DNA from 2 places in the Streptomyces sp. NPDC002499 genome. Region 2 is predicted to be linked to the other one. Evidence: riboswitches for the same ligand, from Rfam matches in the RefSeq annotation. Region 2 holds a riboswitch; the other holds the start of a gene.
What was found. A riboswitch is a leader RNA that binds a small molecule or an ion and turns the genes downstream of it on or off. The one in region 2 is predicted to bind ZMP and ZTP.

Region 1 (3,391 bases), on a different contig from region 2:
GCCGCCCCGCGCCCGCTGGTCGTCCAGGCCGACTCCACCCCCGTACCTCTGCGTCAACTGGCCGAGCTGGCCGGGGCGATCGCGACCGACGCCTCGCCCCGGCTGCGCAAGGGCACGCACGCCCAGTCCTGGAGCCTGGGCATGAGCGACGACAAGCCCCCGATCACCCTCCCGCAGGAGCGCGTCGTGCGCTGGAAGGCGGACGGCAGCCACACGGAACTCGTGGTCGCCACCGACCCGCGCCACCCCGGCCGACCCGTCCTGAGCGACGCGAACGGCGAACCGCACCTCGTCGAGGACGGCCACGTCATCAACCGCCAGACCTACCCGCCCAGTTGGAGCGACGCCCCGCCCGAGTCGCCACCTCCGCACGACCCCGAGAAGCTGCGCGCCTACCTGACGGAGGCCACGTACACGCACGGCACCATGACCACCCCGCAACTCCTTGACGCGGTCGGCGTGTTGCTCGACAACTGGACGCTCGGCGCGGCCGAGTCCACGGCGCTCGCCGAACTGCTCGCCGACGCCGAGGGACTGCGCCCTGTCGGTCAGGTGACCGACCGTCTCGGCCGACGTGGACAGGCCTACGTGTACGACGGGTCCGGCTACCGCCGCATGCTGATCATGGACCCGTCCACCGGAGTCGTCCTCGGCCTGGAGGCCGTCTACACGAAGGCCGTGCCCGAGTACGGGGTGAAGGCGGGCGCGGTCGCGGACTACAGCGCGTGGATGCGCTGATCACGCCCCGAGCTGCCGGGCGGCCGCGTCCACGGTCTGTTCGAGGAGCGTGGCGATCGTCATCGGACCGACGCCGCCCGGCACCGGAGTGATGAGGCCCGCGCGCTCCGCGGCCGAGTCGAAGTCGACGTCACCGACGTTGCCCGGGTTGTACCCGGCGTCGATCACGACGGCGCCGGGCTTGATGTCCGCCCCGCGGATCAGCCGCGGCCGGCCCACGGCGGCGACCACGATGTCCGCCTCCCGGACCACGTCCGACAGGTCCTTCGTCCGGGAGTGGCAGTACGTCACCGTCGCGTCGCGGGCGAGCAGCAGCATGCCCACCGGCTTGCCGAGGATCGCGCTGCGGCCGACGACCACGGCACGCCTGCCGGACGGGTCGACCTCGTACTCGTCGAGCAGTCGCAGGATGCCGCCGGGTGTGCAGGACACGAAGCCCGGCAGGCCGAAGCTCATCGTCGCGAAGGAGGCGAAGGTGACGCCGTCGACGTCCTTCTCGGGCGCGATCGCCTCGAACGCGGCCCGCTCGTCGATGTGTTCGCCCATCGGGTGCTGCAACAGGATGCCGTGCACACCGGGGTCGTCCGACAGGCCGCGCAGGGTGGCGATCAGTTCCTCGGTGGTCGTGGTCGCGGGCAGGGCCACGTGGCGGGACTCGATGCCGGCCTTGCGGCAGCGGTTCTGCTTCATGCGGACGTAGGTGACGGAGGCGGGGTCCTCGCCGACCAGGACGGTCGCGAGACACGGTGCGGCGCCCGTGCGGTCGGTGAGGTCGGCGGCCTTCTTGGCGGCGTCCTCGACGATGCGCCGGGCGAGGGAGGTGCCCTCCATGAGCCGGGCCTGAGACATGATCCACTCCTGGGCTGGATGACGGGATCGCCCAGGCGCACGGCAGTTGCTCTGCGAGGCCGCTCCCCGGTGGTGCTCCACCTCAGCGCCAGTCACGGCCCGGTACGAGCCTAACGTCTGCGGGTGGCACGCAGTGCGGGAGGGAGCGGACGCGGCCGGGCAGCCCGCAGGACCGACCGGAGAACGACGGCGGACACGCGCCGGCCCGCCGCGGAGCCCGGGCGTCGCCGTCTGGTCCCGCCCAGCGCGGACCGTACGGAGAAGGTCCAGGTCAGCCGCGAGCTGATCTGGACCCGCGCGGTTCTCCCGCCTACTCGTCCCATGCCTCGATCATGGTCTGTTCGGAGATCCTGCCGTCGCGCAACGTGATCATCGACTCGGACAGGACCCGCATCCCGTCCGGGTACCGGCAGGACTCGCTGAAGGCCGCGCTGTCGCCCTGGACCACGCACCTCTCCAGCTTGTGCGTCATGTCGCGGCTGTAGACGTCGCTCAGCATCCGGCCGATGGCGTCCCGGCCGTGCAGGACCGTGGGGTTGCTGGGCTGACTGTTGCGGTTGACGACGCGCAGTTCCGCGTCGTCCGCGTAGAGAGACAGAAGCGTCTCCGGTGTGTGTCCTTCGATGCCCCGGCGCAGTGTGTCGCTGTCGAACGCCGGGCGTGCCGCCGTGCCCATGGTGACCTCCCTGAAGGGCCGCGGCCCGACGGGGAAACGGGCCGCGGAGGACCTCACCTTTGAGCCTCCTCCGCCCCGGCACGCTCGGCAAGCGCAACCGCGCGCTGGGCCTGACGGGTGAGGAGCGCGCACGGGCCGTGACCGTCGGGCGCCGAGCGGCGTTGCTGAAAGCATGATCTCAACACGACGTATCGTCGCCGCCGTCGGTCTCGCCGCCGGTATCACCGGTCTCGCCGCGCCGATGGCGGGCGCGGCCGAGGCGGCCGCTCCGGACGCCGGGAAAATCAACCCCATCGCCACGCTCGACTCGCTCACCGTGAGCGACATCCCGGAGCAGCACAAGTCGGCGATCCCGCGGCCGTCCGGCCAGCTGCAGCAGCTGAACAAGCTCAACGACCTCAACCAGCTGCACCAGGTCACCGACCTCGCCGCCCCCGTGACCGGGCTGCTCGAGGGCATGGAGTAGTCGGCCGAACGTCGTACGTCCCAGTCGAGGGCCGCCCGGACCACCGGGCGGCCCTTGACATTGCCCGAGTCGAATCGCAGTCTTTCGTCAGGAATGTGAATACAGTTTCACCTGGCGAACGCAAAGGTGCGTACGATGCCCATCACCCGTGACCTGTTCATCGGCGGCAAGGACGTGCCCGCCGCCTCCGGCCGGACCGCCGAGGATGTGAATCCGTACACCGGCGAGGTGTACGCGACCGTGGCCGCCGCCGGCCCGGAGGACGTACGGCGGGCCGTGGACGCCGCCGACGCCGCCTTCGAGGAGTGGGCGGCGCTGGCGCCCTTCGCCCGGCGGGCGATCTTCCTCAAGGCGGCCGACCTGCTGGACGCCCGTGGCGAGCAGGTCGCCGAGCTGATGGCCCACGAGGCGGGCGGCACCCGGCCCTGGGCGTACTTCAACGTGGCCCTGGCCGCGAACATCCTGCGCGAGGCCGCCGCCGCGATCACCGCACCGCGCGGCGAGGTGCTCAGCGCCCAGGAGCAGGGCGCGCTCGGGCTCGCCGTGCGGGAACCGCTCGGCGTGGTGGCCGCGTTCGCGCCGTGGAACGCCCCGGTGATCCTCGGCGTACGGGCCGTCGCGGCGCCCCTCGCGGCCGGCAACACGGTCGTCGTCAAGCCCAG
Region 2 (3,391 bases):
CGGGATGGAGTTGCGGTTGGTGACGATGCCGGAGTCGAGGAGGGCGGCCTCGGCCTGGCGGCCGGTGAGGCCGTAGGAGGTGGTGACGTCGATCAGGTTGAGGTGGTTGTCCGTGCCGCCGGTGACGAGGGTGGCGCCGCGGCTCATCAACCCCTCGGCGAGGGCGCGGGAGTTGTCGACGATGCGCTGGGCGTAGTCCTGGAAGGAGGGCTGACGGGCCTCGGCGAGGGCGACGGCCTTGGCGGCCATGACGTGCGGGAGCGGACCGCCGAGGACCATCGGGCAGCCGCGGTCGACCTGGTCCTTGAGGGAGTCGTCGCACAGGACCATGCCGCCGCGCGGGCCGCGCAGCGACTTGTGGGTGGTGGTGGTGACGATCTGGGCGTGCGGGACCGGGTCGAAGTCACCGGTCAGCACCTTGCCGGCGACCAGACCGGCGAAGTGCGCCATGTCGACCATCAGGGTCGCACCGACCTCGTCGGCGATCTCGCGCATGATGCGGAAGTTCACGAGACGGGGGTAGGCGGAGTAGCCGGCGACGATGATCAGCGGCTGGAACTCGCGGGCGGAGGTGCGCAGGGCCTCGTAGTCGATGAGGCCGGTGGTGGGGTCGGTGCCGTAGGACCGCTGGTCGAACATCTTGCCGGAGATGTTCGGGCGGAAGCCGTGGGTGAGGTGGCCGCCGGCGTCCAGGGACATGCCGAGCATGCGCTGGTTGCCGAAAGCCTGGCGCAGTTCGGCCCAGTCGGCCTCGGAGAGGTCGTTGACCTGGCGGACGCCGGCCTTCTCCAGGGCGGGGGCCTCGACGCGCTGGGCGAGGACGGACCAGAAGGCGACGAGGTTGGCGTCGATGCCGGAGTGCGGCTGGACGTAGGCGTGGCGGGCGCCGAAGAGTTCCTTGGCGTGCTCGGCCGCGAGGGACTCGACGGTGTCGACGTTGCGACAGCCGGCGTAGAAGCGGCGTCCGACGGTGCCCTCGGCGTACTTGTCGCTGAACCAGTTGCCCATGGCGAGGAGGGTGGCCGGGGAGGCGTAGTTCTCCGAGGCGATCAGCTTGAGCATCTCGCGCTGGTCGGCCACCTCCTGGCCGATGGCGTCGGCGACGCGCGGCTCGACGGCACGGATCACATCGAGGGCGGAGCGGAAGGCGGTGGACTCGGGGGAAAGGGGCGCAGAGTTGTCGGGCATCAGGACCTCCGGACGTTGCGTTCGGCGTTCACGGTACGGCCCAGGCGCACGGCACACAGTTTCCGTTCGGGCCGCTCCCCGATGGTTGGTCCCATCCCAGCGCGCCAGTCACGGCCCGCCGGTCAGCCTACCGGGCAGGCCGCGGGGCGGACGTGTCCCGTCCACCATGCGAGCGAGGTCCGGCCGGGCGGCGGACTCACCGGATGACGTGCGGCAGGAAGCGGGCGTACTCGTCCGTGACCAGGCCCGACGACTCCCGGATGCCGAGACCGGCCGACTCGTTCTCGACGACCCAGGCGCCGAGGACGACGTGGTTGCCGTCGAAGTCGGGCAGCGGGGCCAACTGCTGGTAGCAGCAGGGTTCCTGGGGCTCGGGCGGGGGCGTGTGCGGGGCGTGGACCGTCACGCCGGCGCCCTCGCGGCCGAGCAGGGGCTTGGCGACGTAGCCCGTGGTGCGGGCGAGGTCGCGGGGGCCGTCGAGGTAGGACGGGAGGAGGTTGGGGTGGTCGGGATACAGCTCCCACAGGACGGCCAGCAGGGCCTTGTTGCTGAGGAGCATCTTCCAGGCGGGTTCGATCCACAGGGTGGTGCCGGTGCCGCCGCCGTTGTCGAGGGTGTCGAGGACGTGGTCGGCGAAGCGGTCGCTGGTGAGCCACTCCCAGGGATAGAGCTTGAAGCAACTGCGGATGAAGCGGAGGCGGTTGTCGACGAAGCGGCCGGAGAGGGGGTCCCAGCCGATCTCCTCCATGGAGATCCAGTCGGTGTCGAGGCCGGCCTGTTCGGCGGTCTCCTTGAGATAGGCGACGGTCATGAGGTCCTCGCCGAGTTCGTCGGCGGCGGAGTGCGCGAAGTGGAGGGGCGCGCCGGGCGGGAGGAGGGCGGCCTGGTTCTTCCAGGCGGCGACGAGGCGTTCGTGGAGGGAGTTCCACTGGTCGGCGCCGGGGAAGCGGTCCTGCATCCAGAACCACTGGGGCGAGGCGGCCTCGACGAGGGAGGTGGGCGTGTCGGCGTTGTACTCCAGCAGTTTCGCCGGACCGGTGCCGTCGTAGCGGAGGTCGAAACGGCCGTAGACGGAAGGGAGTTCGGCGCGCCGGTGCCAGGCCTCGGCGACGGTCTGCGCGAGGCGGGGGTCGGTGATGCCGAGGTCGGCGAGGCGGTGGTGGGACACCATGTGCTCGGCCGCCGCCAGGCACATGCGGTGCAGTTCCTCGACGGTCTCCTCCAGGGCCTCGACCTCGGGGAGCGTGAAGGAGTAGTAGGCGCTCTCGTCCCAGTAGGGGCGCAAGGAGTCGTCGGGATACCGGGTGAGGGGATAGACGAGGCCCTGTTCCTCGACGGTGCGCTGCCAGTCGGGGCGCGGGGTGATCCGGTGCCTTCGCATGGGTCGCTCAGCCGCCGGAGCTTCCCTTGCCGCTGCCGAAGCCGCCGCGGTCGACGCTGCTGCCGTGGCCGCCGCCCGAGGAGCCGGAGCTCTTGCGCGGCTTGGTGAAGGAACCGCCCTCGACCCAGGAGCCCTTCTTCTTGCCGCCGTAGTACCAGGCGCCGTTCGCCGAGGTCCTGGTGGAGTTGCAGCTCTTGTCGGCGACGACCTTGTAGCCCTTGGCGAGGTTGTAGCTGTCGCGGTCGACGCAGCGCTTGTCGGGGTCGGAGGAGCAGGCGGTGAGGGCGGCGGCGAGCAGCCCCATGCCGCCGAGTACGACCGTGCCCGAGCGTAGTTGTCTGCGTGCGTCCGCCATGTTCCGTCTCCCCGTTGATCCGGCCGCTGCGCGAGAGGCCGACTGCCGTCAGGCCGCTGTGTGATCTTCGGCGGACAGCCTAGAGATCGGTGAGAGCGCGCCACGAGGCACCCCGCCCGTACTCCCCTCCCCTACAGTCGCTTTGTGATCTTTGGGATGGTGTGCGCGCTGGCTGCGGCGGTCTGCTTCGGTACGGCGACGGTGTTGCAGGCCGTCGCCACGCGGGAGGCCGACGCGGAGACGGCCGGCACCCGCGCGACCGGCGCCGGTGGGGAGGCGGCGCTGCTGCTCAGGGCCGTGCGGCAGTGGCGGTATCTGCTCGGGCTCGGTCTTGACGGGCTGGGGTTCGTGTTCCAGATCGCCGCGCTGCGCTCGATCCCCATCTACGCGGTCGGCGCCGCGCTGGCCTCCAGCCTGGCGGTGACGGCGGTGGTCGCGGCCCGGCTGCTGCGGGTGCGGCTGAGCGG

Region 1: linked by a shared signal. The riboswitch ahead of ACWD5F_RS08140 (bifunctional 5,10-methylenetetrahydrofolate dehydrogenase/5,10-methenyltetrahydrofolate cyclohydrolase) and the one ahead of ACWD5F_RS38545 (glycine hydroxymethyltransferase) in region 2 are both predicted to bind ZMP and ZTP.

Annotation. Positions count from the first base shown of each region.
Region 1 covers NZ_JBSFXO010000002.1:824,818-828,208, reverse strand. Annotated here, with positions in the region: gene ACWD5F_RS08145 (CU044_5270 family protein) at 1-738, shown strand, start outside; gene ACWD5F_RS08140 (bifunctional 5,10-methylenetetrahydrofolate dehydrogenase/5,10-methenyltetrahydrofolate cyclohydrolase) at 739-1,587, opposite strand; ZMP/ZTP riboswitch at 1,610-1,693, opposite strand; gene ACWD5F_RS08135 (nuclear transport factor 2 family protein) at 1,898-2,263, opposite strand; gene ACWD5F_RS08130 (hypothetical protein) at 2,436-2,729, shown strand; gene ACWD5F_RS08125 (aldehyde dehydrogenase family protein) at 2,865-3,391, shown strand, end outside.
Region 2 covers NZ_JBSFXO010000015.1:347,270-350,660, forward strand. Annotated here, with positions in the region: gene ACWD5F_RS38545 (glycine hydroxymethyltransferase) at 1-1,188, opposite strand, end outside; ZMP/ZTP riboswitch at 1,220-1,310, opposite strand; gene ACWD5F_RS38550 (glutathionylspermidine synthase family protein) at 1,385-2,569, opposite strand; gene ACWD5F_RS38555 (hypothetical protein) at 2,577-2,924, opposite strand; gene ACWD5F_RS38560 (hypothetical protein) at 3,081-3,391, shown strand, end outside.